One region of the Microbacterium wangchenii genome, then DNA from elsewhere that is predicted to be linked to it. Evidence: predicted binding sites of a transcription regulator. Region 1 holds the regulator's gene; the other holds the start of a gene.
The links. Region 1 encodes LexA, which represses DNA repair genes until DNA is damaged. Its sites were predicted from a motif close to TCGAACANNTGTTCGA; they were not measured.
Positions count from the first base shown of each region.

Region 2: E4K62_RS00725 (Rv2578c family radical SAM protein) is a predicted target of LexA. The motif match lies at 9,704-9,719, and genes of this name have one in related genera.

Region 1 is NZ_CP038266.1:1,321,053-1,336,730, forward strand. It holds gene E4K62_RS06185 (alpha/beta hydrolase family protein) at 1-882, shown strand, start outside; partial or broken gene E4K62_RS18860 (ABC transporter ATP-binding protein) at 909-1,334, shown strand; gene E4K62_RS06195 (ABC transporter permease) at 1,837-2,652, shown strand; gene miaB (tRNA (N6-isopentenyl adenosine(37)-C2)-methylthiotransferase MiaB) at 2,693-4,243, shown strand; gene miaA (tRNA (adenosine(37)-N6)-dimethylallyltransferase MiaA) at 4,240-5,163, shown strand; gene dapF (diaminopimelate epimerase) at 5,173-6,024, shown strand; gene E4K62_RS06215 (class I SAM-dependent methyltransferase) at 6,025-6,666, opposite strand; gene hflX (GTPase HflX) at 6,771-8,312, shown strand; gene E4K62_RS06225 (hypothetical protein) at 8,400-8,963, opposite strand; gene E4K62_RS06230 (prolyl oligopeptidase family serine peptidase) at 9,023-10,939, opposite strand; gene lexA (transcriptional repressor LexA) at 11,005-11,685, opposite strand; gene E4K62_RS06240 (LysM peptidoglycan-binding domain-containing protein) at 11,939-12,289, shown strand; gene E4K62_RS06245 (histidinol-phosphate transaminase) at 12,318-13,403, shown strand; gene hisB (imidazoleglycerol-phosphate dehydratase HisB) at 13,400-14,014, shown strand; gene hisH (imidazole glycerol phosphate synthase subunit HisH) at 14,011-14,661, shown strand; gene priA (bifunctional 1-(5-phosphoribosyl)-5-((5-phosphoribosylamino)methylideneamino)imidazole-4-carboxamide isomerase/phosphoribosylanthranilate isomerase PriA) at 14,708-15,454, shown strand; gene E4K62_RS06265 (SseB family protein) at 15,438-15,678, shown strand, end outside.
Region 2 is NZ_CP038266.1:144,022-159,699, reverse strand. It holds gene E4K62_RS00760 (S8 family serine peptidase) at 1-2,535, opposite strand, end outside; gene E4K62_RS00755 (ECF transporter S component) at 2,701-3,255, shown strand; gene E4K62_RS00750 (ABC transporter ATP-binding protein) at 3,252-4,988, shown strand; gene E4K62_RS00745 (energy-coupling factor transporter transmembrane component T) at 4,985-5,797, shown strand; gene E4K62_RS00740 (LCP family protein) at 5,877-7,127, shown strand; gene E4K62_RS00735 (acyl-CoA dehydrogenase family protein) at 7,256-8,419, opposite strand; gene E4K62_RS00730 (M15 family metallopeptidase) at 8,589-9,653, opposite strand; gene E4K62_RS00725 (Rv2578c family radical SAM protein) at 9,760-10,869, shown strand; gene E4K62_RS00720 (beta-eliminating lyase-related protein) at 11,046-12,158, shown strand; gene E4K62_RS00715 (DEAD/DEAH box helicase) at 12,298-14,547, opposite strand; partial or broken gene E4K62_RS19035 (DUF998 domain-containing protein) at 14,969-15,592, shown strand.

The DNA of each region.
Region 1 (15,678 bases):
GGGCCCATGCTGTGGACCGACGGCGCCACCATCACCCGGAGCTTCGTGCCCACCGATGCCGTGCCCGCCGTCGGCACCAAGGTCGATCTGAACCCCAACATGTGGACCGGTGACCCGCGCACCGCGCTCGGGCTGGAGTACCGGGACGTGGACATCGAGGGCGAGCTCGGCGCGATGCCGGCATGGCTCGTGGAGGGCGACGGCGACACGTGGGTGCTGTTCGTGCACGGGATCGACGGTCTCCGCCAGAGCGGCCTGCGCCCGTTGGCCACACTCGCCGAAGCGCGGCTGCCCACCCTGTTGATCTCCTACCGCAACGACGCGGGCGCCCCGGCGAGCCCCAATGGCCTGATCAGCCTGGGCGAGCGCGAATGGCGCGACCTCGAGGCGGCCGCCGACTACGCCCTCGCGCACGGCGCGGAGAATCTCATCCTGTACGGGGACTCCATGGGCGGGAGCATCGTCACGCGGTTCCTGCACGAGTCCGCGCACGCCGACCAGGTGGTCGGCATGGTGCTCGATGCTCCCGTGCTGGACTGGTCCGCGGTGATCGACGGACAGGCGGAGCGCCTGCATCTCAGCGCCCTCGCACCGCTCGTGCGGCTGGTGGTGCAGTGGCGCGGCGACCTGTCGCTGACGCCGCTGGACGAGCTGGACCAGACGGCGGCGTTCGAGCGCCTGCCCGTGCTCCTGTTCCAAGGGCTCGCCGACCCCCTGGTGCCGCACGCCGACAGCGCCGCCTTCGCCGCGTCGCTGCCGAAGGCACGGTACGTGCCGGTGCCCGGCGCCGGCCACATCCAGAGCTGGAACGTCGATCCGGAGGGCTACTCGGCACATCTGTCCGAGTTCATCCGGCCGTTCGCCCCGGACCTCTCGCCGTAGGGCGGAGCCTGCGCGAGGATGAGGGCATGTCGATCCACGTCGCGGGGCTGACGAAGCGCTACCGGGACCGCCTCGCCGTGGACGGGATCTCCTTCGACGTCCCCGACGGTGCGGTGTTCGCGTTCGTCGGCACGAACGGGGCCGGCAAGTCCACGACCATCGGGTGCCTGACCACCGTCCTGCCCTTCAACGCCGGCGAGGTCCGCGTCCTCGGGTACGACGTCGCACGCGAGGGGAACCGGGTACGCGAGCGCATCGGCGTCGTCTTCCAGGACTCCGTGCTCGACCCGATGCTCACGGCGCGGGAGAATCTGCGCTTCCGCGCCCGTCTGTCGCACCTGGACCGCGCCCGCATCGCCGCGCGCATCGATGACGTCACGGCCCTCATCGGGCTCGAGGACGTGCTGGACCGTCCGTACGGGGCGCTCTCGGGCGGGCAGCGCCGCCGCGTGGATGTCGCCCGCGCGCTCCTGCACGAGCCGAGCGTCCTGTTCCTGGACGAGCCGACCGCGGGGCTGGATCCGGGCAGCCGTGCGCTCGTGTGGCGCACTCTGCATGCACTGCGCGCACGCGGAGACCTCACGATCTTCCTCACGACGCACTACCTCGAGGAGACCGAGGAGGCCGACCGCGTGTGCATCGTCGACGCCGGCCGCATCATCGCCGACGACACCCCCGCACGCCTGCGCGCACAGCACAGCCGCAGTATGCTCACGGTGCGCACCGACGACCCCGACGCGCTCGAGCGGGACGCGCGCGCGGGCGGCTCCGTGCCGGTGCGCGACGGCGAGCAGATCCTCATCCCGGTCGCCGACGCCGCCGTCGCCCGCCGTCTGCTCGCCGCGCACGGCGACCACGTCCGCGACTTCGAGTTCCGGCACGGCCGCATGGACGACGTGTTCCTGGCGCTCACCGGCCGCAGCGCGGAGGCCGTTCTTCCGCGACCGGCTGAACGTGTTCTTCTCGCTGCTGGGCGCGCTCATCCTGTTCCTCCTCTACACGCTGTTCCTCGGCAACCTGCAGACGCAGGATCTGGCGGACTCACTGCCGGGGGCCTCCGACGCCGACGTGCAGGCGTTCGTGGACAGCTGGATGTTCGCCGGCATCGTTCTGATCACCACCGTGACCACGGGGCTGGGCGGCACGGCCATCCTCACCGACGACGGCGCCTCCGGGCGGTTCCGGGACTTCCTGGTGTCTCCCGTGCGCCGCAGCCAGCTCGTGCTCGGCTACCTCCTTTCGGCCACCGCCGTGGCGCTGCTGCTGTCGCTGTTCGTGCTGGTCGTGTCGGTCGTGTACCTCGGCGTCGTGCGCGGGCTCTGGCTGCCGGTCTCCGCCGTCGCCGCGAGCGCCGGCATCGTGGTGCTCTCGTGCCTCGCCTTCACGGCCCTGTCCGCGCTCATCGTCAGCTTCGTCCGCACCAACGGGGCGTTCTCGGCGCTGGCGACGATCGTCGGCACCGTGCTCGGCTTCGTCGCTGCCGCCTACATCCCCATCGGCGTGTTCCCGGACGTGGTCGCCTCCGTCGTCGCCGCCCTCCCGTTCGCACAGGCGGGGATGCTGCTGCGCCGGGAATTCTCGGAAGGGTCGCTCGCGATCATCACGGGCGTATCCCCGGAGGCCGAGGAGGTGCTCCGCGCCCTGTACGGCCTGGACCTGAAGGTGGGGGACTGGGCGGTGCCGGTGTGGTTCGTCGCGGCGGTGCTCGTCGCGCTCACGCTGGTGTGCACGACGCTGTCCGCGGCACGCATCCGCCGCCGCATCCGCTAGGGCGGGGCCGGCGGCGGTCGAACGTAGAATGGCACGCATCATGACACCGCCCTCCAGCGCCCCCACGCTCATCGCGCCGTCCGCCGCGGCCAGCGACCTCGACGGCCGCCCCCGCACGTACGAGGTGCGCACCTTCGGCTGTCAGATGAACGTGCACGACTCCGAGCGGCTGTCCGGCTCCCTCGAGAGCGCGGGCTACGTGCGTGCCGCCGCCGGCGAGGAGGCCGACGTCGTCGTCATCAACACGTGCGCCGTGCGCGACAACGCCGCCGGCAAGCTGTACGGCACCCTCGGGCACCTGAAGTCGCGCAAGGACGTGCATCAGGGCATGCAGATCGCCGTGGGCGGGTGCATGGCGCAGATGGACAAGCAGGCGGTCCTGGACAAGGCGCCGTGGGTCGACGTGGTGTTCGGCACCCACAACATGGGCTCGCTCCCGAGCCTGCTCGAACGCGCCCGCCACAACGGCGAGGCGGAACTGGAGATCCTCGAGTCCCTCGAGGTGTTCCCCTCGACGCTGCCCACCAAGCGCGACTCCGCAGCCAGCGGGTGGGTCTCGATCTCCGTCGGCTGCAACAACACGTGCACCTTCTGCATCGTCCCGAGCCTGCGCGGCAAGGAGAAGGACCGCCGTCCCGGCGACATCCTCAGCGAGATCCGGATGCTGGTGGACGACGGGGCGATCGAGGTCACGCTGCTCGGGCAGAACGTGAACTCCTACGGCGTGGAGTTCGGCGACCGGCTCGCCTTCGGCAAGCTCCTGCGCGCGGCCGGGGAGATCGACGGGCTCGAGCGGATCCGGTTCACCAGCCCCCATCCGGCGGCCTTCACCGATGACGTCATCGCGGCGATGGCCGAGACGCCCGCCGTCATGCCGTCGCTGCACATGCCGCTGCAGTCCGGCAGCGACCGCGTCCTCAAGGCGATGCGCCGGTCCTACCGCAGTGAGCGGTTCCTGGGGATCCTCGATCGCGTCCGCGAACGCATGCCCCACGCCGCCATCACCACCGACATCATCGTCGGCTTCCCCGGCGAGACCGATGAGGACTTCGAAGACACCCTGCGGGTGGTGGCCGCCTCCCGGTTCTCCAGCGCCTTCACCTTCCAGTACTCCATCCGCGCCGGCACGCCGGCCGCGACGATGCCCGATCAGGTGCCCAAGCACGTCGTGCAGGAGCGCTACGAGCGGCTTCTCGCGCTGCAGGAGCGGATCTCGCTGGAGGAGAACCAGCGCCAGCTCGGCCGCGAAGTTCAGGTCCTCGTCTCCACGGGGGAGGGCAAGAAGGATGCCGCGACGCATCGCCTCACCGGCCGGGCGGAGGACAACCGGCTGGTCCACGTCGAGGTGCCCGCCGGCTCCGCCGTTCCGCGTCCCGGGGATGTCGTGACCGCCGTCGTCACCCACGCCGCGCCGTTCCACCTGCTCGCCGACAGCCCCGACGGAGCACCCCTGCGCGTGCGCCGCACGCGCGCCGGCGACGCGTGGGACCGCGCGCAGGCGGACTCCTGCGGCGTGCCGGCGGCACCGGCCGCAGCATCCGGTCCGCGCCCGGTCTCGCTCGGGCTCCCGGTCCTCCGCGTCGGAGAGTGAGCACGCCGCGCCTGTGGGCCGTCGTCGGCGCCACCGGCACCGGCAAGTCCGCCCTCTCGCTCGCCCTCGCCGAGGCCCTAATCGCGTCGGGGCGTGCCGCGGAGATCGTCAACGCCGATGCCATGCAGCTGTATCGCGGCATGGACATCGGCACGGCGAAGCTCCCCGTCACTGAGCGCCGGGGCATCCCGCACCACCTCCTGGACGTCCTCGACGTCACCGAGGAGGCCGCGGTGGCGTGGTACCAGGATGCGGCGCGCGCGGCGATCCGCGGGATCCACGAGCGGGGCGCCGATGCGATCCTCGTGGGGGGCTCGGGGCTGTACGTCTCTGCCGTGATCCACGACTTCCGCTTCCCCCCGCGCGACCCGCAGGTGCGCGCGCGACTGGAGGCGGAGCTGGCCGAGCACGGTGCCGGCGCCCTGTTCGCACGCCTGCGCGAGGCCGACCCCGCCACCGCAGCGCGCGTCGATCCGGCCAACGGCCGCCGGATCGTGCGGGCCCTGGAGGTGCTCGCGCAGGGGGAGGCCACCCACGGCGCCGCGCTTCCGGACAAGCCCACCCCATGGCATCCCGGCACGCACGTGATCGGCGCGCACATCGAACGCGCCGAGCTCGTGCCGATGCTGGATGCCCGCGTGGAGGGGATGTGGCGGGCGGGGCTCGTCGATGAGGCGGAAGCGCTGCGCGCGCGGGGGCTCGAGGAGGGCGTGACAGCTCGACGTGCGATCGGCTACGCGCAGGCGCTCGCCCAGCTGCGCGGCGAGGTCACCGCCGACGAGGCGATCGCACAGACGCAGGCACTGACCCGCCGCTACGCGCGACGTCAGGTGTCGTGGTTCCGCCGCTACGCCGACGTGACGTGGGTCGACGCGCGCACGGCCGACTCGGCCGCGCTGGCCCGCCGGCCCGCCCCATAGACTGGACGGATGCCGCTCACGCTCCCGTTCACCAAGGGCCACGGCACCGGGAACGACTTCGTCGTGATCGCCGATCCCGACGGCGACCTCGACCTGTCGGACGCGCAGATCGCGACGCTGTGCGACCGCCACTTCGGCATCGGGGCCGACGGGGTGCTGCGGGTGGTGCGCTCCACCGCGATCGAGGAGGGCGCGGACGCCGTGGGCGCGGAGTGGTTCATGGACTACCGCAACGCCGACGGCTCGAAGGCGGAGATGTGCGGCAACGGCACGCGGGTGTTCGCGAAGTATCTGGTCGACGCGGGTCTCGCCGACATCGACGGCGGGCTGCGGATCGGCACGCGCGCGGGCGTGAAGACCCTCACCCGTAGCGACGACGGCTTCGAGGTCGACCTCGGTGCGTTCGCCATCGAACCGGGGGAGACCCTCGTGCGGGCCCGAGGACTGGACGTCGCGCGCCCCGGCGTGGGCGTGGACGTGGGCAACCCGCACGTCGTGGTGGCGCTGTCCTCGCTCGCCGAACTCGAGGGCCTCGACCTCGCCTATCAGCCGCTGCTGGAACCCGCGCCCCGCCACGGCGCCAACGTGGAGTTCGTGGTGCCGGCCGACCCGCTCGTGCGCGACGGAGTGGGGAGCCTGCGGATGCGCGTCTTCGAGCGCGGAGTGGGGGAGACCCTCAGCTGCGGCACCGGGGTGGCCGCCGCGGCACTGGCCGCGCGGCATTGGGCGGGACCGGCGGCGCCGGACCGGTGGATCGTCGACGTGCCGGGCGGGCGCCTGGGCGTCCGTGTGCGCGAGGGCGACGTGCTGCTGTCGGGCCCGGCATCCCTCGTCTTCTCGGGCGAGGTCACGCTCGCCTGATCAGGGGAGCGCGATCGTGCCGGTCTCGGGGGTGCCGTGCTTGCGGACCTTGAGCACACGGTATCCGCGCCCCGTCGCCGCCCTGTGCACGCCGTAGCCGCGCGGGAACGTCGCGGCCAGCCACCGCTGGAGCGAATCCGAGCCGAGGTTCCGCTGCACCACGAGCCACGCGTCCGATCGTTCGTCCAGGCGCGGTATCCAGCGCTCGAGCATGCTGTGCAGCTCGTTCTTGCCCACGCGGATCGGCGGGTTGGAGCGGATGGTGCGGAACTTCACGTCGTCGGGAACATCCTCGGGACGCGCCGCGTTGATGTTGGGGAGTCCCAGTTCCTCGGCATTGCGCCGCACGAGGTCCAGGGCCCGTTCGTTGACGTCGACCGCCCACACCGTGGCGCGCGGCGATTCCAAGGCAAGTGTCAACGCGATCGGGCCCCAGCCGCAGCCGAGATCGAGGAAGTGGCCGCCGGAGGGCGGCGGGGGCGTGTGGGACAGCAGCACCGCGGTGCCGGCGTCGAGCCGGTCGGGGCTGAAGATTCCAGACGCCGTCGTCACTTCCCGATCCTGTCCCGCCAGCGGGACGCGGATGCGGCGCAACTGCGTGGGACTCGAAGGCGACGCGCTGAAGTAGTGGTCGCTCCCCATGCCGAGAGCGTAGCGGAAGAGTCTTGGCGCAGGGGGAGAGTTAGAGTGCAGGGATGCGCCGGGTGACACCGCCCGGGCGGCATGATTCCGCGGAAAAGGATGAGATGACGGACACCACCACACCCCGGAACGGGCAGGACTCGCTCGTCGACGGCACGCACGGGGCGGACACGGATCCCGTCGAGCGGGTTCTCGCACGCGCCGACGCGCGTTCGGGGGTCCGCGTGTTCGGAGCCGCTCAGGCTCTGCAGGACGAGACCACGGTCGCCTACGACGACACCGACGGCGATCAGTGGGACCGTGAGGAGCGCGCTGCGCTGCGTCGCGTGGTCGGGCTCTCCACGGAACTCGAAGACGTCACCGAGGTCGAGTACCGCCAGCTCCGGCTGGAGAACGTCGTGCTCGTCGGCGTGCACCCCCAGGGGTCGCAGGAGGATGCCGAGAACTCGCTGCGCGAGCTCGCCGCCCTCGCCGAGACGGCCGGCGCGGTCGTGATGGACGGCGTGCTGCAGCGGCGGCCGCATCCGGACCCCGCCACCTACGTCGGGCGCGGGAAGGCGCAGGAGCTGCGCGACATCGTCGCGGCGGTCGGCGCCGACACCGTCATCGCCGACACCGAGCTCGCCCCCAGCCAGCGGCGTGCCCTCGAAGACGTGGTGAAGGTCAAGGTCATCGACCGCACGACGGTGATCCTCGACATCTTCAGCCAGCACGCCAAGAGCCGTGAGGGCAAGGCGCAGGTCGAGCTGGCGCAGCTGGAGTACCTCCTGCCGCGTCTGCGCGGGTGGGGTGACTCGATGAGCCGCCAGGCCGGTGGCCAGGTCGGCGCCGGCGGTGCGGGCATGGGCTCGCGCGGACCCGGTGAGACGAAGATCGAGCTGGACCGCCGCCGCATCCGTACGCGCATGGCGCAGTTGCGCCGGCAGATCCGCGACTTCGCACCCGCGCGCGACGCCAAGCGCGCCGAGCGCAAGCGCAACGTCATCCCCGCCGTCGCGATCGCCGGCTACACCAACGCCGGCAAGTCGAGTCTGCTCAACCGCCTCACCCGCGCGGGAGTGCTGGTGGAGAACGCGCTGTTCGCGACGCTGGATGCCACGGTGCGCCGGTCGCAGACCTCAGACGGGCGCGTGTACACGCTGACCGACACGGTCGGGTTCGTCCGCAACCTGCCCCACCAGCTGGTCGAGGCGTTCCGCTCGACGCTGGAAGAGGTCGGCGACGCCGACGTCATCGTGCACGTCGTGGACGGGTCGCACCCCGATCCCGCGGCCCAGCTGGCGACGGTACGGGATGTCATGGGCGACGTGGGCGCGCGATCCACGCGTGAGATCGTCGTGTTCAACAAGGCCGACCTGCTCGAGCCGGACACGCGGATGGTGCTGCGCGGGCTGCAGCCGGACGCGCTGTTCGTCTCCTCGCGCACGGGCGAGGGCATCGAGGAGCTCCGCGCCGAGATCGAGGACGCCCTGCCGCTGCCGGCGGTGGAGGTGCGCGCCGTCGTCCCGTACGACCGCGGGGAGCTCATCTCCGCCGCGCACGAGTCCGGCCTGATCCTGGCGCAGGAGCACCGCGCCGAGGGCACGTTCCTGCACGCGCACGTCGGGGAGCGCCTCGCCGCCGAGCTCGCCCCCTTCGCGTCCTGACCCTGTCCCACGCGACGAGAGTGCATCGCCTCGGCGAGAGTGCACCGAATATGGTGCCGGTTCGCCGGGACGATGCACTCTCGGAGGTCAGAAGGGCAGTGGTGCGTGGTCGGTGGGGACGAGGAGGATCCCGACCACCAGGCCCTGGTCATCCACCGCGACGCGTCCGCTGATCTCGCCCGCCTCGCACACGAGCGTCGTCGCGCCCACGACGGTGCCCACGACGGCATCATCGTCGGTGAGCACTTCTCCGCCGCCGGGCACCTCCACGCGTGTGTTCTGGAACCCCTGGAGGGCCCCGACCTCGCCGAGCACGGTCCGCCACGTCTCCGCGATGGTCTCGGCGGGGAGCTCCCGCGCCGTGACCGGATGCATCGCCTGGGACAGGCCCGCGTGATCGCCCGTGGCGATGAGGGTGAACACGTGCTCGGTGAGGGTGCGGACATCCGCCACTCCTCGCCGCACCAGCGGCTCCCCGCCCACCGGATCCACCGGCTTGCCGAATCTCTTGAATGCTGCCTGCCTGGTCATTCCCAATTCCTTCCCGATGTCCGCCCATGTCCGGCCCGCCGCCCGCGCCGCATCCACGGCGGCTTCCAGGCGCTCGCGGGCGACACGGACCGCGTCCTGTGCTTCCCGGATCTCGTCCATGCGCGTCCGTCAACCAGAAGTTGACAGCGGCGTCAACCAAACGTTGACGCGAGCGGGTGTCAGGACAGGAGGAGCGGCGGGACGCCGGGGGTGTCGAACCCGAAGACCTGGCCGAGGAAGGCCAGCTCGCTCTCGAGCGCGTGCACGATCGTCTCGGCACGGCGGAAGCCGTGCCCCTCGCCCTCGTACAGCACGTACGCGTGCGGGATGCCCCGAGCCACGAGCGCGTCGCGGATGGCCTCCGCCTGAGCCGGTGGGACCACCGCATCCTCCGCGCCCTGCAGGATCAGCAGCGGCACGGTGAACCCCTCCGGATGGCTGAGCGGCGACCGCTCGCGGTACACATCCTCGGCCTCGGGGAGCGGCCCGATGAGCCCGTCGAGGTACCGTGCTTCGAAGTCGTGCGAATCCTCGGCGAGGGCGCGGGCGTCGCCGACGGCGTAGCGGGCGACGCCGGCCGAGAAGACATCCGTTCCGACGAGCGCGGCCAGGACCGTCCAGCCGCCGGCCGAGCCGCCGTCGATCGCGAGGCGCGCGCCGTCGGCGTCACCGCGCGCGACGAGCGCGCCGGCGGCAGCGGCGACGTCCTCGACGTCGACGATGCCCCATTGGCCGCGCAGGCGCTCGCGGTAGGCCCGGCCGTAGCCGGTGGAGCCGCCGTAGTTCACGTCGAGGACCCCGATGCCCCGGCTGGTGAAGTACGCCGTCTTCGCCGACGCGGCCGGACCCACGTGAGCGGTCGGGCCGCCGTGCACGAGCACGAGGTAGGGCGGGCGTTCGCCCGGCGTCCCCGTGTGCTCGGGGTTCGTCGGCGGGTAGGCGAAGGCGTGCACGGGGCCGCGCGGGCCGTCGGCCGTCACGGCCTGCGGCCGCGGCATCCACTCCTCCGGCAGGACAGCGGCCCCGCCGGTGATGAGCGCGGCGGGCGCATCCGTGTCGAGGTCGACCAGCCACAGCCCGCCCTGGGACGTCGTTCCGGAGCCGGACACGAGCACGCGCCGGCCGCGGGCGTCCTCGATGAGGGCGCCGGAGGTCACCGGAACCGGGAGGATCCGTGTGCGATCTCCGACAACGGCGACGATCTCGTCGGCACCGTTCGTGCGCACCGCGACGAACCCGCCGTCCACCGGCGCGAACCACCGCGACCCCAGCACCCACAGGCCGCCGCCGGTGTCGGCATCGGCGGGGGCGAGCGGATGCGGCGTACCGCCCAGGTGCGTGCGCCACACGTTCCAGCGTCCCGTGCGGTCGTCGAGGAAGGTGAGTTCGTCGTCCCCCGTCCACTCCGGCTGGAGGGGAGCGGAGCCCTCGCCGCCGGCGACGACGGTCCACGTGCGCACGGCGTCGTCCTCGAGCGTCCCCGTCCGAAGCTCGGCGCGGTCCCACGGCATGTCCGGATGGTTCCACGCGATCCACGCCAGCTGCGTCCCGTCGGGCGACAGGGTCGGCTGCGCGACGAAGTCGCTGCCCGCGACGAGACTGCGCACCGCTGCGTCATCGGCGGCGGCGGAGCCGTCGAGGGGGATCGTCACGATGTCGCGCAGCGGCGTGCGCGCGTCGCCGTCGCTCTCGCGCACCGCCAGCAGGATGCCGGCCTGGATGCGCAGCCCGCCGTAGCGCACGCCGTCGCGCGGTGGCGTGAGCGGCCGGGGCGCTGCGCCGGGGCGCAGCGACCACACGCGGCCGTCGCTCTTCTCGACGTACGTCAGTTCACCGGCGTCAGTGACCGCCCACGCGCCGCCGCCGTACTCGTGCACGCGCGAGCGCGCGTTGCCGGGGGCGGGCAGGACGTCCGAGACGGTGCCGTCGGTCCGGCGTCGTCGGACGGTCGTCCGGCCGCCCTCCTCCGGCACGGTCTGCCCCCACCAGATCTCGTCGCCCACGAGACGCGCCCCGTCGATGCGGGGCGATGCCGTCGCGACGGCGTCGGCGGACAGCGGGGACGGCCAGGATCCGAAGGGCAGGGGAGTCGGCATCCCGTCAGCCTAGGCGCCGCCCACGGTCCTCGGGATGCGTGTGCGGGCGCGCTCGCGCACGGCGATCAGACGGCGCGCAGCACCGCCACGACGCGACCGAGGACGACGGCGTCGTCGCCGAGGATCGGCTCGAAGGCGGAGTTGCGGGGGAGCAACCACGTGTGACCGTCGCGACGGCGGAAGGTCTTCACGGTCGCCTCGCCGTCGAGCATGGCCGCGACGATCTCGCCGTTCTCCGCCGTGGCCTGCGAACGCACGACGACCCAGTCGCCGTCGCAGATCGCCGCATCGATCATGGAATCGCCGGAGACCTTCAGCATGAACAGGTCGCCCTTGCCGACGAGCTGGCGGGGGAGGGGGAAGATCTCCTCCACGTGCTGATCGGCGGTGATGGGGACTCCCGCCGCGATGCGTCCGACGAGCGGCACGAGAGCCGCGTCGCCGAGGGCCGGCGCGGTGTCGGCGGGATTCTCGGCGGCGGTGCCGGGGAGGTCGATCAGCACTTCCATCGCGCGCGTCTTGCCCGGGTCGCGGCGGAGGTAGCCGCTGAGTTCGAGCTGGTTGAGCTGGTGGGTGACGCTGGAGAGCGACTTCAAGCCGACGGCGTCGCCGATCTCCCGCATGCTCGGCGGGTAGCCGTGCCGTGCGATCGAACGCTGGATCACCTCGAGGATCGCCAGCTGCTTGTCACTGAGGCTCTTCCGCCGGCGTGTCTGCGGCTTGTCGCGAGCGGTCGCGTCGGTCATTCTCGTGCTCCCTCCCGTGCCCGCCTTGGCACCGGTCTTCGAATGTCGGAGGTCCGTGATGGTCTTCCGTTGTCGAAACCGTATCCGGTATCGGGCTGCGGATCACGCTGCACCACGCGTGTCGCGTTCGATCCGTGTCCGACATCGGAACGATTGACATCCCCACAGTATCGAAGATAGATTCGGAATACAGGTTCGCATCCGGCCCTCCCGGCCGAGGGTCGGGTGCGAACCTTCCGCCAGAGGAGGAGCCATGGCCACCATCGCGAGCGTCGCCCCCACCACCCGTCTGCGTCTGACGGCCCGCGGCCGTCGGCTGCTGGCCGGCCTGGCCGCGCTGCCCGCCGCCATCGCCATCGCCCTCGCCGTGCTCGGCGGTGGCGCAGCTCTCGCCTCGGCCGAGGGCGGCGCGCCGGCCGGCACCTTCACCGAGATCACGGTCATGTCGGGGGAGTCGCTGTGGTCGATCGCACAGGATCTCGCCCCCCACGCCGACCCGCGGGACGTCGTCGAGGACATCGCGCGTCTGAACGTGCTGGAATCCTCGACGGTCTCGGCCGGTCAGCGCCTGGCCATCCCGGTGGAGTACGCGCCGCAGTCATAGCCGGCCGCCTCGCCGTAGCATGGGAGGAATGACGACCCGGTTGGACGATCTCCCGCTCCGCGACGATCTGCGCGGCCTCGTGCCGTACGGCGCACCGCAGGCGCCGCTGCCCATCGCCCTGAACGTCAACGAGAACACCCACCCGGTGCCCCAGGAGGTCGCCGACGACATCCTGGACTCGGTGGCCCGGGCGCTGCGGGACATCAACCGGTACCCCGACCGCGAGTTCACCGCGCTGCGGGAGGCTTTCGCCGGCTACCTCGGGCACGGTCTCACGGCCGAGCAGATCTGGGCGGGCAACGGCTCCAACGAAGTGCTGCAGCACCTTCTGCAGGCCTTCGCCGGTCCCGGGCGGACGGCCTTCAGCTTCGCGCCGACCTACTCCATGTACCCGCTCCTCACCCGCGGCACCGGAGCGCAGTGGATCGCCGGCGAGCGCGCCCACGACTTCACCGTCTCGCCCGAGTCGGCGGCGACGCAGGTGGCGCAGGTGCGGCCGGATGTGGTCTTCCTGTGCGCGCCGAACAACCCGACCGGAACGCCCATGGGGCTCGATGTCATCGAGGCCGTCTACGACGCCACCGACGGGATCGTCATCGTCGATGAGGCGTACCAGGAGTTCGCTCCGCGCGACGAGCGCTCGGCACTGACCCTCCTCCCGGGGCGTGAGCGCCTCGTGGTGTCGCGCACCATGAGCAAGGCGTTCGCGTTCGCCGGCGCGCGCGTGGGTTACCTCGCTGCCGACCCCGCCCTCGTCGACGCGCTGCGTCTGGTCCGCCTGCCCTACCACCTCAGCGGACTGACCCAGGCGGCCGCGCTCGCGGCGCTGGCCCACGCGCCGGTCATGCTCGGAATGGTGGACGAGATCGTCGCGCAGCGCGACCGCATGTCGGCGACCCTCGCCGCCCTGGGGTACACCCCCTACGACTCCGGGACGAACTTCGTCCTGTTCGGCGGCGTGGACGACCCGGCCCGGACCTGGCGGGAACTGTACGACCGCGGCATCCTCGTCCGCGACGTCGGCATCCCACACCACCTGCGTGTCACCGCCGGCACCGAGGAGGAGACCACCGCGTTCCTGGACGCCCTGGCCTCGGTAGGATCGAAGGTATGACCGCATCAGGCGCGCCGCGCACAGCGACTCTGCGACGCGCGACGAGTGAGTCCACCGTCGAGCTGGAAGTGAACCTCGACGGCACCGGCGTGAGCGAGATCTCCACGAGCGTGCCGTTCTACGACCACCTGCTCACGGCGTTCGCGAAGCACTCCCTGACCGACCTCACCGTGCGGGCCACCGGCGACACGCACATCGACGCGCACCACACCGTGGAGGACGTCGCGATCGTGCTGGGCGACGCCATCCGTCAGGCCCTGGGCGACAAGGCCGGCATCACGCGGTTCGGCGACGCGCTCGTGCCGCTGGACGAGGCGCTCGTGCAGGCCGTCGTGGACATCAGCGGCCGTCCCTACCTCGTGCACACCGGCGAGCCGGCCGGGTTCGAGTACCACCTCATCGGCGGCCACTTCACCGGCTCCCTCGTGCGGCACACGTTCGAGGCGCTCGCCTTCCACGCCGGCCTCACGGTGCACGTGCGCGTGCTCGAGGGCCGCGACGCCCACCACATCGCCGAAGCGGAGTACAAGGCGTTCGCGCGCGCGTTCCGTCAGGCCAAGTCGCTGGACCCGCTCGTGGAAGGCATCCCCAGCACGAAGGGTGCGCTGTGACCGACCGGCCGGTCGTCGCTGTCCTGGATTACGGCTCGGGCAACGTCCACTCCGCGGTGAAGGCGCTGGCCGCCGCGGGCGCCGACGCGCGACTGACCAGCGACCGTGGCGTCATCCGCGATGCCGACGGCCTCGTCGTGCCCGGTGTCGGTGCGTTCCGCGCCGTCATGGAGGCGTTGCGGGAGAGCCGCGGCGACGAGGTCATCGATCGCCGCCTCGCCGGTGGCCGGCCCGTCCTGGGCATCTGCGTCGGCATGCAGGTGCTGTTCGGGCGCGGAGTGGAGCGCGGTATCGACACGGAGGGGCTCGGGGAGTGGCCCGGTGCCGTGACCGAGCTCGACGCGCCGGTGCTGCCGCACATGGGCTGGAACACCGTCGAGGCCGGCGAGGGATCACGCCTATTCGCCGGCATCGAGTCCGAGCGGTTCTACTTCGTGCACTCGTTCGCCGCGCAGCAGTGGCAGCTGGAGGTCATGCCGCCCTTCCCCGCGCCCACTCTGACGTGGTGCTCCTACGGCACGCCCTTCCTTGCCGCGGTGGAGAACGGTCCGCTCTCGGCGACCCAGTTCCACCCGGAGAAGTCCGGCGAGGCCGGCATCAAGCTGTTGTCCAATTGGATCGGCGGCCTGCGCAGGGATAGCCTCTGAGCTTGTGCCCCGCGCGGGTGCCCGCCTTCCGTTCGCCCGAGGAGCCATGAACGATTTCGCCTCCAGCCCCGAGCTGATCCTGCTGCCCGCCGTCGACATCGCCTCCGGGAAGGCCGTGCGCCTGACCCAGGGGGAGGCCGGCACCGAGACGAGCTACGGCGACCCCGTCGATGCCGCCGTGGAGTGGGCGCGACAGGGCGCGAAGTGGATCCACCTCGTGGATCTGGACGCCGCCTTCGGGCGCGGAAGCAACGCCGCCGTCCTGCGCAAGGTCATCAAGGCGGTCCGGGGCGTCCAGGTCGAGCTCTCCGGCGGCATCCGCGACGACCGGTCCCTGGAGGCGGCGCTGGACAGCGGCGCCGCCCGGATCAATCTCGGCACGGCTGCGCTGGAGAACCCGGAATGGGCCGCCGACGTGATCAGCCGCTACGGCGATGCGATCGCCGTCGGTCTGGACGTGCGCGGCACGACCCTCGCCGCCCGGGGCTGGACCCGTGACGGCGGGGACCTGTGGACGGTGCTGGACCGGCTGGAAGAGGCGGGGTGCTCGCGGTACGTCGTGACCGACGTCACCAAGGACGGCACGCTGCGCGGCCCCAACCTGGAGCTCCTGCGCGAGATGACCTCGCGCACGCCGAAGCCCATCGTCGCCTCCGGTGGCGTGTCGAGCCTCGACGACATTCTCGCGCTGCGCGATCTGGTGCACCTGGGCGTCGAGGGCGCGATCGTGGGGAAGGCGCTGTACGCGGGCGCCTTCACGCTGGCTGAGGCACTGGATGTCGCCGGAGGCTGATCCGGGCGCCGATTCGGCGGGGGTTCCGTGGGAGGGCCGCCGGTTCGAGTCGAACCCGCACGCGGGGGATGACGGATCGGCCGATCCGGCGCTCCTGGCGGCGCTCACCGCCTTCCGTGCGGGGGAGGGCGACGCCGTCGCGGTCGTCGAGGCGTACCGGAGCGCGCGGCTGCTCATCCCGCTGATCGCGGAGAAGGGCGACTCCGGCGTGGGCGCGCACGGGC
Region 2 (15,678 bases), 1.2 Mb from region 1:
GCCGTCCACGGGGTTGTCCGGATCGGCCAAGAGCTCCATCGGCGCCAGGCCGCTGAGGTTCACCGGCAGATCGCCCGTGATCCCCGGCGTGATGGTCACGTCGGTGCTGCCGTCGATCCCGGTGCCCGACACCTCGGCCGGAGCATCCGCCGTCACCGGCTGGATGACGATGGGCGAGCGCACCGTGGTGTCGCCGCTCGTCCAGGTCAGCCGTCCGCTCGTCCACTCCTCCGCGGGAGCGCCGTTGCGCGTGAACGTCACCGTGTACGACTGGGTCTCCCCGGCCGCACCGAAGGTCAGCGAGGCCGGCTCGACGACCGCGTCGATGCCCGGTACGTCGATGGATGCGGTGAAGGTGCCCGCCTGCGTCGCGGTCACCGTGCGCGTCACCGTCTGCGGCGTGGAGAGCGATCCGATCGCGATGGAGGCGAGGTTGAGGTCGCTGCCGTCGATGGGCTCCACGCCGAAGTCGTACAGGCCCTTGCCCTGCAGGTACGCCGCCCAGTCGTCGGGACCGTTCAGGTAGAGCAGCCCCGGCTCGAAGAACCGGGTCGGGTCGACGTGACCGGCGCCCTGCGCGAACGGGTCGGTGGCCGTGGAGCCGTCGTCGTTCACGGTGTCGTACGCGGTGGTCATCATCGCCGACTTGATCTCGGCGGGCGTCGCGTTCGGACGCTCCCCGAGGTACAGCGCGGCGAGCCCGGCGATGTGCGGGGCCGACATGGACGTGCCCGACTTGAAGCCGAACGTGGGGTCTTCGCCCGCGCGGTTCTGCGTCGCGGCGAGGATCGCCACGCCGGGGGCGGTGAGGTCGGGCTTGAGGATGTCGCTGCCGTCGGCGAGCATCGGCCCGCGGCTGGAGAAGCCCGCGATCACGGGGGTCGGGGTCTCCACCCCCGTGACGTTCTCACCGATCAGGGTGGCCGTGGCATCCGGAGTGTTCCGCACGTACTCGAGCAGCGCGGCACGGAAGGTGTCGGCGATGTGCACGGTCGGCACCGAGTGGAAGTCGTTGTCCAGCGAAGACGGCGTGACGTTGACGAGGATCATGCCGATCCCGCCCGCCTCCTCGACGGCCTGCGACTTCTCGATGCGGGCGTTCTCGCCCCGGTCGCACACGACGATCCTGCCCTCCGCCTCGGCCGGATCGAGCGCCCCGATGTAGCACAGCGCCGCCTGCGCGGGATCGGCGCCGTCCGCGACGATGTCGCCGCCGTACACGACCGGACCGGTGACCTCCTCGCCGGACGGCACCGACACCGATGCGCCCGCGGCCTCGAAGCCGTTGGGCAGCTGCACCGTGCCCTCGTAGGTGGGGACGGTGGATGCGGCGACCGTGGTGTACCACGGCGACGCGTGGTCGGCGGTCGCTGCTCCCGGCCCGGCGTTGCCGGCGCTGACGGACACGAAGATCCCGGCGGCGGCGGCGTTGAAGAACGCGCGGTCCTCGGTGGAGAAGGTCGTGGTGGCCGCTCCACCGCCGATGGAGTAGTTGATGACGTCGACGCCGTCCGCCACGGCGGCGTTGATGGCGGCGAGCAGGTCGCTCAGGGCGCAGATGTCGTCGGTGTTGACCAGCGGGTCGGGACCGGAGTAGCACGCCTTGTAGGCGGCGACCTTGGCCCCCGGCGCCACGCCGGAGATCTCTTCGAAGTCGATGCCCTCCACGCTCGCGGCGACGGCGTGATTGCCGGCGGCGGTGCCGGCGGTGTGCGATCCGTGCCCGTCCCCGTCACGCGGAGACAGCACGTCGGCGGAGAAGTCGTAGCCCGCGGCGGCAGCACCCGAGCTGAAGTACTTCGCGCCGATGAGCTTCGTGGAGTAGTCGTCGACGTCCCACTCCTCTCCGGTCACGCGCTCGCTGCGGAACGTCGTGCCGTCGCTCTTGGCGAAGACGACCTCGTTGCCGTCGAGGTACGGCTCCGCGCCGGGCGAGGTGCCCAGCGGCTCACCGGCGAACGACGGATGCTCCGGTGCGATGCCGGTGTCGATCACGCCGACGACCGTGCCGGCGCCCGCCGCATCCGGTCCGCCGACCGCTTCCCACACGCCGCCCTCGCCCTCGAGCCCGAGGAACTCCGTGGAAGGGACTGCGTCGGGGTGACGGATCTCGTCGGGCACCACCGCGGCCACGCCCTCGGTGGCCGCCAGCTTCGCGGCCTGCTGCGCGCTCAGCTGCGCGCTGAACCCGTTGGCCGCCAGCGTGTACGAGTACTCGCGGTCGGCCCCCACCTCTGCCGCGACCTCCTGCTGGCGGTCGTCGAGGAACTGGGTGTACTCCTGCACCTCGGGTGCCCTCGCGTCGAGCTTGTCGCCCTCGTCGGGCTGCGTCGAGCGCAGGTTGGACACGCCGCCGTCGTAGGTCGCGGCCGGCGCCTCATCCAGCAGCACGATGTACTGACCGCTGGGGGCGTCCACGGGAACGGGGCTGGTCACCTCCCCCGCGGCGACGGCGCCGTAACTGGCGGTGGCGGACAGGCCGGTCAGGAGCGCGGCAACCGCCACGACAGCGACCGAACGCAGGGGTCGACCCATAATGCGCTCCAGACGGGGGGATGTATCGAGCGAAATGCGTGACAGCTCTGCCGCGCGTTGCACAAACATAGCTCACAGGTCACTACCAGCCAATGGTCACATCGCCTCTGGATTCTCCCGGCCCGCGGCGGGCAGGCTCTCAGCGGCCAGGGGTACGCTGAACGCGTGGCCGCGGCATCCCGACTCCCCACGCGCGTCCTGCTGATCTGCGCGGCGATCGGTGTCGCAACGGGGCTGCTGTCGGCCGGCTGGGCCGTGCTGCACGCCATCACCGCCGTGGGCGCCGTCGCGCTGTACGGACTCGTGCTCGGATTCCACGCCCTGCCCGGCGTCATCGCGCAGGAGATGCTGCGCCAGCCGTGGGTCGCCCTCATCACCCATGCGATCGCGGCGATCGTGGGATCGGCGATCGCCCCGACGATGCTCGCCGGCTACATCCTGGCCGCGGTCGTCTTCGGCGGCGTGCAGGAGGGGGTCGCCGCTCTCACCCGCTATCGCCACTGGGAGCCGTGGCGCTTCTTCCTCTCGGCAGCGGTGACGGGCCTCGTGCTGGCCGTGCCCATGTGGTTCGCGTTCGGCGTCGCCGGCTTCGAGCTGTGGGTGCAGGTGGCCTTCGTGGCGCTGTTCCTGCTCGGACCCGTCGCCTGGACCGCGGTGGGACTGGCCGTGGGCACGGGCCTGCGCCGCGCCGGCGTCGCCCGCACCGCGACCCGGCGGTGACCGGGATCTCCGCCGCGCCGCTCCTGCGCCTGCGCGGCGTGGCGATCACCCACGACGGAGCCGACGTGGCGACCCCCGCCGACGTCGGGTTCGACGTGTCACCGGGCGAGGTCGTGCTGGTGCTCGGGCCCAGCGGCTCGGGCAAGTCCACCCTCGCGCTCGCCCTGAACGGCCTCATCCCCCACGCCGTCCCCGCGACGGTGACGGGCTCGATCGAGGTGGCCGGCATGGATGCGGCGACCACACCGGTGGCCACGTTGAGCACGCGCGTGGGAATGGTGTTCCAGGATCCCGACGCCCAGATCGTCACCGGCACCGTGCTCGACGAGGTCGCCTTCGGCCCAGAGAACCTGCGGCTGCCGGTGGACGTCGTGCTCACGCGGGCCGAGGCGGCTCTGCGCCGCGTGGGCCTGTGGGACCGACGCGGCGACAACCCGGATCTGCTCTCCGGCGGAGGGCGGCAGCGCCTCGCGATCGCGGCGGCGCTCGCCATGGGCTCGCCCCTGCTCGTGCTCGACGAGCCCACTGCGAACCTCGACCCGCGCGGGATCGAAGAGGTGTACGCCGCGCTGGCCGACGTCGTCGCCGCCGGCGACCGGGCGATCCTCCTCGTCGAGCACAACCTCGATGCCGCCGTGGGCCTGGTCGACCGGGTCGTCGTCCTCGATGGGGCCGGGCGACTGGTCGCCGACGGATCCGTCGACGACGTCCTGCGCGGCCGTGCGGAGGAGCTGCAGGCGATCGGGGTGTGGCTGCCGACATCGCTCCTCGCGGCGCTGCGGCTGCGCCGCGCGGGGTACGCCATCGATCCGCTCCCCCTCACCCCCGGCGAACTGCGCGCCGCGCTCGAGCGGACGCCGCCGCCGGCGGCGGCGTCCGAGGCGGCCGGACGCGGGCGGCCGGCCGCATCCGGAGGCGAGCCGATCGTGCGCGTGCGGGGGCTCACCCTGACCCGCGGGCGCGGGGCGGCCCGCACCACCGTCCTGGACGGCGTCGACCTCGACGTCGCGGCGGGCGCGTTCGTCGCCGTCGTGGGGGCCAACGGCGCCGGCAAGACGACGCTCGTGCAGGCCGTCGCCGGGGTGCTGCGCCCGCCACGCGGCACGGTGCGGCTCGATGGACTCGACGTGCACTCCGCCGACGCCCACACCCTGTCGCGGCGCGTCGGCTTCGTCTTCCAGAACCCCGAGCACCAGTTCATCGCGCACACCGTCTTCGACGAGATCGCCCACGGCCTGCGGATGCAGCGGCTGGCCGACGACGTCGTCCGCGCCCGCACGGACGAGATCCTCGAGCGATTCGGCCTCACCCGATACGCCGGGACGCATCCGTTCCTCCTCTCCGGCGGGCAGAAGCGGCGACTGTCGGTGGGCACCGCGCTCGTGGGCGGTGCGCGGATCCTGGTGCTCGACGAGCCCACCTTCGGTCAGGATCGCGCGCGGGCCGACGAGCTCCTGACGCTGCTGGACGGCCTGCGCCGCGAGGGCACGACGATCATCGTCGTCACTCACGACATGCAGCTCGTGGCCGAGCACGCCGATCATGCCGTCGTGCTCGCCGGCGGACGTGTACTGGCCGCCGCCCCCACCGCCGAGGTCTTCGCCGATGACGCCCTCCTCACGCGCGCGGGTCTCCGGCCGCCGCCGCTGCGGGCCGCGCTGCACGCACTCGCGCAGCATCCGGAGCTGTCCGCCGTGGCACGCCTCGCCGACCTCCCGGGCGGCAGCGGATGAGCGCGCGCGTCGACCCGTACGCCGCCCCCCTCGCGACGGGGCGGCTGCGGTTCCTGCCGCGCCTCAATCCCCTCGCCAAGCTCGCGGCGCCGCTGCCGGCGATCGTGCTCGTGCTCTTCGCCCGTGATGTGATCACCCCGCTGACCTTCCTTGTGCTGGGGTACGCGGTGCTGGTGGTGGGCGCCCCGTGGACGCGGCGCCTGGGCATGGCGCTGGGCGTTGTCGTGCCGGTGGGGGTGGCGGCGGTCGGCGTGGCGTTCTCGCTGTGGGCGGATGCGAGCCGCGTCGACGACACCGCCGTCCTCGTGCAGCTGGGCGGATGGACGTGGTACGCCGGCGCTGTGGAGAGCGGGTTCTCCACCGCGCTGCGACTGGCCGCCATCCTCGTCCTCGCCCTCATCGGCGGGATGACCACGACGGGGCCGGACCTCGTCCGCGCCCTCGTCCAGCAGCTGCGTGTGCCGTACCGCATCGGCTACACCGCCCTCGCCGCGTTCCGCTTCGTGCCGCGGTTCGGGTACGAGCTGGACGTCATCCGCCAGGCTCATCGCGTCCGCGGGGCCCACGGCGGCCGAGGACCCTTCGCCGCCATCGCCCGATGGGTCGGCTACATGGTGCCGCTGCTGGCGGGCGCCATCCGTCACGCCGAGCGCGTGGCCCTCGCGATGGATGCGCGCGCGTTCGGCGCGTACCCCGAGCGCACCGAACGCCACCTCGTGCCCTTCCGCACCCGCGACGCCGCGTTCGTCGCGGGGTTCTGGGTGGTCACCGTCGCGCTGTTCTGGGTGGTGCGCGCGTGGGGCGCCTGACGGCCCCGCGCCGCAGCATCCGGCTAGACATTCCCTAGAATCGGCCCAACGCCTCGACCGGGCGCGGAGGGGAGACGCCATGGCACGGCGACGCAGAACCGTGGCCCGGCACGCCCGCCTGGGCTCGCCCAGCATCGCCGGGCAGCTGCTGACCCTGGTCGCCGTCGCCGTGGCGGTCGTACTCGTGGCCGCCGCCGGCACCGTCGCGTACGCGACGTACGACCTGGCCGCGAGCTTCACCGAAGACGCCGTCGAGCTGGAGGACCAGCCGTCACCGCCGCCGGACATCGGGGCGATCGAGGGCGGGGTGAACCTCCTGGTCACCGGCATCGACGAGTGCGAACCGGAATACGCCCACTTCTTCGGCAGCCGGTGCACCGGGAAGGATGCCGCGAGCCGGCTCAACGACGTCAACATCCTGCTGCACATCTCCGACACTCCCCGGCGCGTGACGGTGGTGTCGTTCCCCCGCGACCTCATCCTGCAGGCACCCGGCTGCACCCGCACCGACGGGTCGCGCTGGAGCGGCGGGACGGTCCAGATCAACGAGCTGTACTCCATCGGCGGACTCAACTGCATCGCGAACACCGTCGCCGACCTCAGCGACCAGGAGATCCCCTTCGCCGCGACGGTGACCTTCGGTGGCGTCATCGAGATCACCGATGCCGTCGGGGGCGTGGAGGTGTGCCTCGCGCGGGGCATGCGCGACCGCGAGACCGGCATCGACTGGCCCGCGGGGCCGCGCACCGTCGCGGGGATCGAGGCGCTGCAGTTCCTGCGCACCCGCTACGGCGTGGGCGGCAGCGACCTCGCGCGGGTCAGCAACCAGCAGCAGTACATGTCGCGCCTGGCCCGCAAGCTCGTGAGCGACGAGGTGCTCTCCGACCCCGCGACGCTCTACCGGCTGGCGGCGACGGGGCTGCGCAACGTCGATCCGTCCACCACCCTGACCAACCCGCTCACCCTCGTGCAGATCGCGCTGGCCGTGAAGGACGTGCCCTTCGAGGAGATCGTGTTCGTGCAGTATCCGACGCTCACCGCGCCGTCGGACGAGGACCGCCTGGTCCCGAACTACAGCGCCGCCGCACCGCTGTGGCAGGCGCTGGCCGAGAACCGTCCGATCGAACTGACGGGCGAGGTCGGCGCCAACAACGGCGTCGTCGAGGTCACCCCCGAGCCCACCGACCCGTCCGCGCCGCCGACGGAGACGGCCGCACCCACGCCGACGGCCACTCCGACTGCGCCCTCCGACGCCGTGGCCCTCCCCCCGAGCGTGACGGGTTCCACCGCCGCGCAGGAGACCTGCTCCGCCGGAAACCTCTCCCAGTAACCCGGCCCCCGCCGGGGTCGCCCGGCGCGCACCCGTGTGCGCAGAATTCAGGAGATCCGCGCCCCCGGCGGCCGCCACAGCACCCCGGCCCGGCGTGTCTCCTGAATTCTGCGCGCTGACGGCTGGGCTCAGCGCCGCCCGGCGAGCTGGCGGCCGACGATCTCGCGCATGATCTCGTTCGTGCCGCCGTAGATGCGGTGCACGCGCGCGTCGAGGTAGGCCCGGGCGATGGGGTACTCCGTGATGTACCCGTAGCCGCCGTGCAGCTGCACGCACGTGTCGAGGACCTCGCCCTCGCGCTCGGTCGTCCAGAACTTGACCTTCGCGGCCTCCTCGGGCGTGAGCTTGCCCTCGCCGTACAGGGCGATCGCGCGATCGACGTACGCCCAGAGCACGTCGACGGTGGTCGCGACATCCGCGAGCCGGAACCGCGTGTTCTGGAAGTCGATGACGGGCGTGCCGAACGCCTCGCGGCTCTTGACGTACTCCAGCGTCCACGCGAGGCCGGCGTCCGCGGCCGCGGCGGCGGCGACACCGATCGAGAGGCGCTCGAGCGGCAGGTTGCGCATGAGCTGGATGAAGCCGTGCCCCTCCTCACCGCCGATGAGGTTCTCCTCGGGCACGAAGACGTCGCTGAAGGACAGCTCCGCGGTGTCGTGGCCCTGGAAGCCCATCTTGTGCAGCTTCTTGCCGTGCTCGAAGCCCGCCATGCCGTTCTCGATGAGCACCAGGCTGAACGCATCCGGGCGGTTGCCCTCGCCCGTCTTGACGAAGGTGACGACGAGGTCGGCGGTCTTGCCGCTGGAGATGAACGTCTTGGCGCCATTGACGAGGTATCCGCCGTCGACCTTCTTCGCCGTCGTGGTCACGCCGCGCAGGTCGCTGCCGGCGCCGGGCTCGGTCATCGCGAGGGCGCCGATCACCTCACCGGTCGCCATGCCGGGCAGCCACTTCTGCTTCTGCTGCGGCGTACCGAAGTGGGCGAGGTAGGGCACCGCGAGGTCGTCCTGGATGCCGAAGGCGCCGGCGAGCGAACCGGCACCGGCGCGGATGACCTCCTCCATCACGATCGTGCGGAAGCGGTAGTCCTGCAGCATCCCCGCGCCGCCGAACTCCTCCGGCACCGACAGGCCGATGAGGCCGGACTGGCCCGCCGCGAGCATCGTCTCGCGGTCGATCTCCCCTTCGGCGTCCCAGCGCTCGCGCGCCTGGTTGGAGACGTAGCGCTTGACGAATTCGCGCACCACGTCGCGGAACGCCTCGTGGTCTTCGTCGTAGATGTCGCGGTCCATGCCGACTCCCTCTCTGCTCCGAGTGGATGCTGTGGGCTCCGGCCGATCGACCGTGCTGCCCGAGCGATTCTAAGGGAGCGCTCCGCCGCGCCGGACGTCCGCTGTCGGAACCGCATCCCACCGACGGTGATACCCGGTGCCGCGTTGTGGGATGGCGCCAGATGCCGGCCTACTGCGCGTAGCCGGGGGCCGGAGGCAGGCCGAAGAACTCCTCGAGGGTGGTCCACCCGCCCTCGTGGTACGTGCGCGCGAGGTCGGGTCCGATGTACCGGAGGTGCCAGGGCTCGGGCATGTATCCGGTCACATCCGTCCGGCCCTCGACGTACCGCACGATCCAGCCGTACTCCCACGCGTGCTCGGCGATCCACCGCCCCTGTGGGGAGCCGGCGAGGTCGTCGATCGTCGCGCACGAGCCGTCGCACGGGACGACATCCGCCGTGAGGCCGGACTGGTGCTCGCTGAAGCCCGGCCGCGCGCTGACGAGGTCGGCGCCCTCCACGCCGCGGTCGGCGGCGTGCCCCCCGTAGGTGCTGCGCTGCGTCGCGTACGAGCGGTACGCGCTCTCCACGGCGATCTCGCCCGCACCGGCGCCGGCCGCCGCCTGGACGAGCGCGCTCAGGGCGGATGCCGCATCCTCTCGCAGCGCGGTGTCGGCGAGGGTGCGCACGCCCTCGGGCGCGCGCAGCGGGTTCGGCTCGACGTCGATGGGGACGTAGGGGCGCTGCTTGTTGATGACCACCCACACGCGGGCCGGATCGTCCAGCCGGATGCACGGCGCCGTCCCGGTCGCCACCGCGGAGCGGAACAGCTCGGGACCCCCGGCGGCCGCGATCGCCGCGGCGTCGTCGCCGGCTGCCACGGCGGCGGCGAGTGCGGGGTCCTCGCACAGCGTCCCACCTCCGGTCGTGCCGCCGGTCGGCGCGGGCGACATCACGGGCGTGGGAAGCCCTTCGGCCGGGATGGGCTGGATGAGCGCCTCCACCGTCTCCTGCGGGGCCGCGCTCGACGGCGCCGCCGCCGGTTCGGCCAGGGCCGGGGCGGTGAGGGCGGCGCCGGTCGCCGCGGCGGCGCCCGTTGCGAGCAGGAGGGCTCCGGAGAGCGCCACGACGACGCGCATCCCGGGTCGCCGGCGGCGTGCGTGCTGCGCAGGCGCCGTCACGCGGGTGCGGGCACTCCGCTGCGCGGCCTCGCGAAGCGCGCGGCGCGTCAGGGTGTGCGGGTCGGGTGCCGTCACGCTCCCATTGTCCCCCAGGCCGCCTCGCGCGTCAGCGCACGGCCGACGCTTCGAATCTCTGTGCGACCGTCTTGACAGAGATTCGTACGTCTGTTCCCATGGAACGATGAGGTGGCAAGGGCAGCAGCTGGGAGTCGACGACCCGTCCGCTCTCCCGGGCATGGAGCGGATGGACGGCCTCGTCCGCTCGGTCACGACACCGGAGTTCGCCGGCATGACCTTCCACGAAGTGCTGTGCAAGACGGCGCTGAACCGCGTGCCCGGCGCATCCGCCATGCCGTTCGACTGGACGGTGAATCCGTACCGCGGATGCAGCCACGCCTGCACGTACTGCTTCGCCCGCGGGACCCACGAGTACCTCGATCTGGACGCCGGCAGCGATTTCGACTCTCAGATCGTGGTCAAGGTCAACGTCGCCGACGTGCTGCGCACCGAGCTGCGGCGCGGCTCGTGGACGCGAGACCCGGTGATGCTCGGCACCAACACCGACCCGTACCAGCGCGCCGAGGGGCGCTATCGGATCATGCCGCAGATCGCATCGGCGCTGACCGAGTCGGGCACGCCGTTCTCGATCCTCACCAAAGGTTCGCTGCTGCGGCGCGATCTGCCGCTGCTCACGGATGCGGCGGCGTCGGTGCGCGTCTCGCTGGCCATGTCGATCGCGGTGTTCGACGATGTGCTGCAGAAGTCGATGGAACCGGGGACGCCGACCGCGCAGGCACGCCTGGACACCGTGAAGGCGGCCACCGAGGCGGGATTCCGGGTGACTGTCTTCCTCATGCCGGTCCTGCCCCATCTCACCGACTCGGTCGCGGCGCTCGACGACGCGCTGCGTCGCATCCGCGAAGCCGGAGCCGACCGCGTCGTATACGGCGCGCTGCATCTGCGCCCGGGCGTGAAACCGTGGTTCTTCGCATGGCTGGAGCGGGAGCATCCGGAGCTCGTCTCCTCGTACCGCGGCCTGTATCCCGGGGTCTCGTCGCAGGCACCGAAGGGGTACCGGAAGTGGCTCGCCACCCGGGTGCGGCCGTTGCTGCGGCTGCATCGCCTGGACGGGCGCGATGAGGACGACCATCCGCGCGGCCGGCCCGTGCCAGGCCTCGCCGATCGCGCCCTGCGCCCGGTCGAGGGCGATCCGGGCGCGTTGCGGGGCCTCGGGCCGGTGCAGGAGACGCGGCCGCGGGTCGCACCCGCCAGCGCGCCCACCCTTTTCTGACGACGCAGGCGCCGCGGGCGGTGCCCGCGATAAGCCCGCGAACGGCGAGACCGCACCCCACCGGCGAAACAACGACATCATGTCGCGGTCTCGTCGGTGCGATGCGGTCTCGCGGAGTCTGGTTCGCCTCCCGGCGGGGTTCCGTGGCCACCCCGTGCGGAGGACAATCGGCGAGCATGACCGACACCGCTTCGACGGACGACCGCCGCCGCATGTGGGACGCGAGTCGCCGTGCCCACCACCTGCTCTCCGGCGAGCGGCCCCTCACGATGACCGAGCAGCTCGAGCGCCTGACCGCGGGGAGCGCCGACCTGGACCGGCGCGGAGACGTCTACGGAGATGGCGTCATGCGCGAGCTGGAGGAGCGCATCGCCGCGATGCTCGGCATGCCGGATGCGCTGTGGCTGCCCACCGGCACGATGGCGCAGCAGATCGCCCTCCGCTGCTGGGCGGAGCGGGCCGGCACGACGCGGGTGGTGCTGCATCCGCGTCACCACACCCTGCTGAACGAGGAGGACGCGGTCACCGCGCTCGCGGCATTGACCCCCGTGTTCGCGACGGAGGAACCGCGCTACGCCACCGCCGAGGAGACGGGGGCGGCCGCGCGAGGTGCCGCGGCCGTCGTGTTCGAGGTGCCTTTCCAGGACCTCGGATACGAACTGCCGCCGTGGGCCGACTTCCGTGCCGCCGTCGGGGCGGCCCGCGCGGCCGACGCCGCCGTGCACCTCGACGGCGCGCGCCTGTGGGACGCCGCGGCGGTGTGGCGACGGGATACCGCCGAGGTCGCCGCACTCGCCGACTCGGTCTACCTCTCCCTGTACAAGGCGCCGGGAGCGATGTCGGGGGCCGCCCTGGCGGGCGACGCGGAGCTCATCGATCGCGCGCGCACGTGGCGGATCCGCTACGGCGGGCAACTCTTCTCAGCCTGGCCCGCGGTCGTCGGCGCGCTGCGCGGCCTCGATGAGCGCGTCTCGCGCGTACCGATGTGGACGGCCCACGCCGGTGTGATCGCCGGCGCTCTCGACGACGTCGGGATGCGGCCGCTCCCCTCCGCTCCCCGGCCCCGCGAGTTCTTCGTCCGCGCCGAGGCGAGCGCAGCCGACATGAACCGCGCGGTGCTGGAGGTCACAGAGACCACCGGATGGCGCTTCCTGCACGGATGGTGGGCGGAGGAGGGGGGCGGCGCGCTGGCGGAGATGACGACCGCCGATCCGGCGCTGGACTGGACGGCCGACGACGTCCACCGCGTCGGCAGGCTCGTCGCCGACCGCGCAGGCGGCACACGATGACGCCGCATCCGGCCCGCGCGCCGGATCGGCCCCATCCCGGATCAACTCGCGAACGGCGAGACCGCACCCCACCGGCGAAACCGCGACATGATGTCGCGGTCTCGTCGGTGCGATGCGGTCTCGCGGAGTGGGCCTCGCGTCAGGCGGGGACGTGGGCCGGGTCGGCGACCTCGGACACCTCGGACACCTCGGACACGTCGGCGACCTCGGATGCGTCGGACACCTCGGACGCGTCGGCGACGTCGGCGGTCGCGCCCAAGCGCAGCTGCTCGAGGAGGTCGTCGCCGGGGCGCACCTCGTCGAACGGCGCCTCGATCTCGGCGCGCTGCAGCATCTCGGTCATGCGGCGGCGGCGCTGACGCGGGATGAGCGTCACGACGGTGCCCGCGCGACCCGCGCGGCCGGTACGGCCTGAGCGGTGCAGGTACGTCTTGTACTCGTCGGGAGCGTCGGCCTGGATCACCAGGTCGATGTCGTCGACGTGGATGCCGCGGGCTGCCACATCCGTCGCCACGAGGACACTGACGCGTCCCGAGGTGAGCCGCTCCAGGTTGCGCGTGCGCTTGGCCTGGTTGAGGTCACCGTGCAGGGCGACGGCCGAGATTCCGGCGTCGTCGAACTGCTCGGCGAGCATCTCGGCGAAGGCGCGCGTGCGGGCGAAGACCAGCGTCTTGCCGTCGCGGTCGACCAGCGAGGTGAGGATCTCGGCCTTGTCACGGTGGTCGATGACGAGGATGCGGTGGTCGATGGTGCTCGACTCCTGCGTCTCGCCGGCCACCTCGTACACCGCAGGGTCCACGAGGAACTCGTCCACGAGCGCGGCGACCTCACGGTCCAGCGTCGCCGAGAACATCAGCTTCTGCGCGCCGTCCTGCACGAGGCGGAGGATGCGCTGCATCGGCTCGAGGAATCCGAGCTCGCTCATGTGATCGGCCTCATCCAGCACGACGATGCGCACGTCGGAGAGGTCGAGCTTGCCCTGGCGGATGAGGTCTTCGATACGGCCCGGGGTTCCGATGATGATGTCGACGCCCTTGCGGAGCGCGCCCACCTGACGGGCCTGCGGCACGCCACCGTAGATCTGCGTGGTGAACAGGCCCACACTGCGGGCGATGGGCTGCACGGTGCGATCGATCTGCAGTGCGAGCTCGCGCGTCGGAGCGAGGATGAGCGCCTGCGGCAGGCGACCGAAGGCACGCTTCTGACCGGCCTGCGCGCGCAGGAGGCTCTCCACGAGCGGGGCACCGAAGGCGATCGTCTTGCCCGAGCCGGTACGGCCGCGTGCGAGAACGTCGCGGCCCTCGAGGATCGGGGCGACGGTCGCCGCCTGGATCGGGAACGGCGTGGCCGCACCGAGGTCGGCGAGCGTGCGGACGATGTTGTCGCCCAGCCCGAGGCTCGTGAACGTCACATCCGACGTCTCCTGCGTCTGAACGGCCTCGGCCTGAAGCTTCTCGTGCACGACGTCGACGTGCTGCTCGTGCGCCTTCGAGGCCGTCTCCGACTTCCAATCGGACCGGTTCGGTCCGGCATCGCGGCGGGGGCGGTCGGAGAAGTCGCGACGCGGGCGGTCGTCGAAGGACCGCGCGGGGCGGTCATCCCGGCGGGGACGGTCATCGAACGAACGCGCCGGACGGTCGCCGTACGAACGGGCCGGACGGTCATCACGAGCCGGGCGGTCGCTGTACGACCGCGCCGGGCGGTCGTCGTACGAGCGGGCCGGACGGTCATCACGAGCGGGGCGGTCATCCCGGCGCGGACGGTCATCGAACGAGCGCGCCGGACGGTCGCCGTACGAACGCGCCGGACGGTCATCACGAGCCGGACGGTCATCCCGGCGCGGACGGTCATCGAACGAGCGCGCCGGACGGTCGCCGTACGAACGCGCCGGACGGTCATCCCGGGCCGGACGGTCATCCCGACGCGGACGGTCATCGAACGAACGCGCCGGACGGTCATCGAACGAGCGCGCCGGGCGGTCGCCGTACGAACGCGCCGGACGGTCATCCCGTGCCGCACGGTCATCCCGACGCGGACGGTCATCGAACGAGCGCGCCGGACGGTCGCCGTACGAACGCGCCGGGCGGTCATCGAACGAACGCGCCGGGCGCTCGTCGAAGGAGCGACGAGGACGGTCGGTGGACCGGATGGCGCGAGCCTCGTCGCGACCGGCACGCTCCTGTGCGGTCCAGCGGCGCTTCGGCTCGGCGGTGCCGGCCTCGGCGGGGCGGTGACCGCGGTGGTTCGGGCTCTTGCTGCCCGGTCGCGAGGCTGCGGGCCGCGCGTCATCGGTGCGGCGCTTGCGGTCCTGGAACGCGGGCTTGTCGCCGTAGCGCGGTTCGAAGTTCTGGGCGGGCCGGCCGCCGGCCGGCTTCTTGTTCTTGGGCATGGGGAATCTTCCTGGGTTGTATTCGCGCAAACAGCACGCGCCGTGCGCACGGCACGGCACAAACCCGGACATCCGTCGGCCGGGGCCATTAACTCTGATGATCGTCGGAGCGGATTCGCTCCTCCCATCGGCCCCTTGGACTCACAAACCCATCCGCGCGCAGCGCAGTGTCCAAAGCCGACGAGTCCACGTTAGTGCACGAGCCTGGGAACATGCCCCGCGCTCCGCTCACCGGCATGTGGCACCGCTCCCAGAAGACTTCGCCGAAGAAAAAGCCGCCACGCCGACGTAAATTCCCGGTGACAGGGGTGCTTTGGCCTACTTTCACATGCCCCTCGGGCGATAGCATGACCGAGACGGCATGCCGTCGCGCTGGGGGTTTAGTTAGTGGGCCGTCCGGCGTTCGTTGACCGACGGGCACATGGGGAGCGGGGAGCTCGGCGGGCAATGGGCGCCCTGTCCGTTTGGGTGGAGTTACCCGAGAATGAGTGCCGTCGTACCCGTCACCCGAACGATTCTCATCGTGTCACCACGCGCACTCGTCGCGCGTCTGACGTCGATGCAGCTGGCCTTCGGGGTGCTCGTCGTGCTCATCGGCGGCATCCTGCTGTCGGTGCTGACGACGACCGATCCGCTGTGGTGGCACCTGCACTTCAGCCAGCTGGGCACCTTCCACGACACCTCCGGCGCCCTCTTCAACGGCACCCTCGTGGTCGGCGGCACCCTCGTGGCGGTCTACGCGTACCGGGTACGCCGCGATCTCGTCCGCCTGGGCGCCCTCGTCGGCCGCCGGGGCTCGGGCTGGGCCGCCCAGGTGTTCCTCACCACGATCGGCGTCAATCTGGCGCTGGTGGGATGCGTTCCCCTCAACGTCAACCAGTCCGTCCACGACAATGTCGCTGCGGGAATGGTCCTGGGCTTCGCCGCGCTCCTGCTCACGTCGCCGGTGCTCCTGCACCGGATGCCGCGGCGCCTGCTGCTGACGACCCTCGCCATCTTCGGATGCCTGTTCGCCGGTGGATGGCTGTTCGTCGACGGCACCATCAACCTCGCTCTGTTCGAAGTGATCGCCTTCAGCGCGATGTTCGCCTGGTCGGGCGTCTTCACCCATTGCCTGGGCGAGCGGGCGAA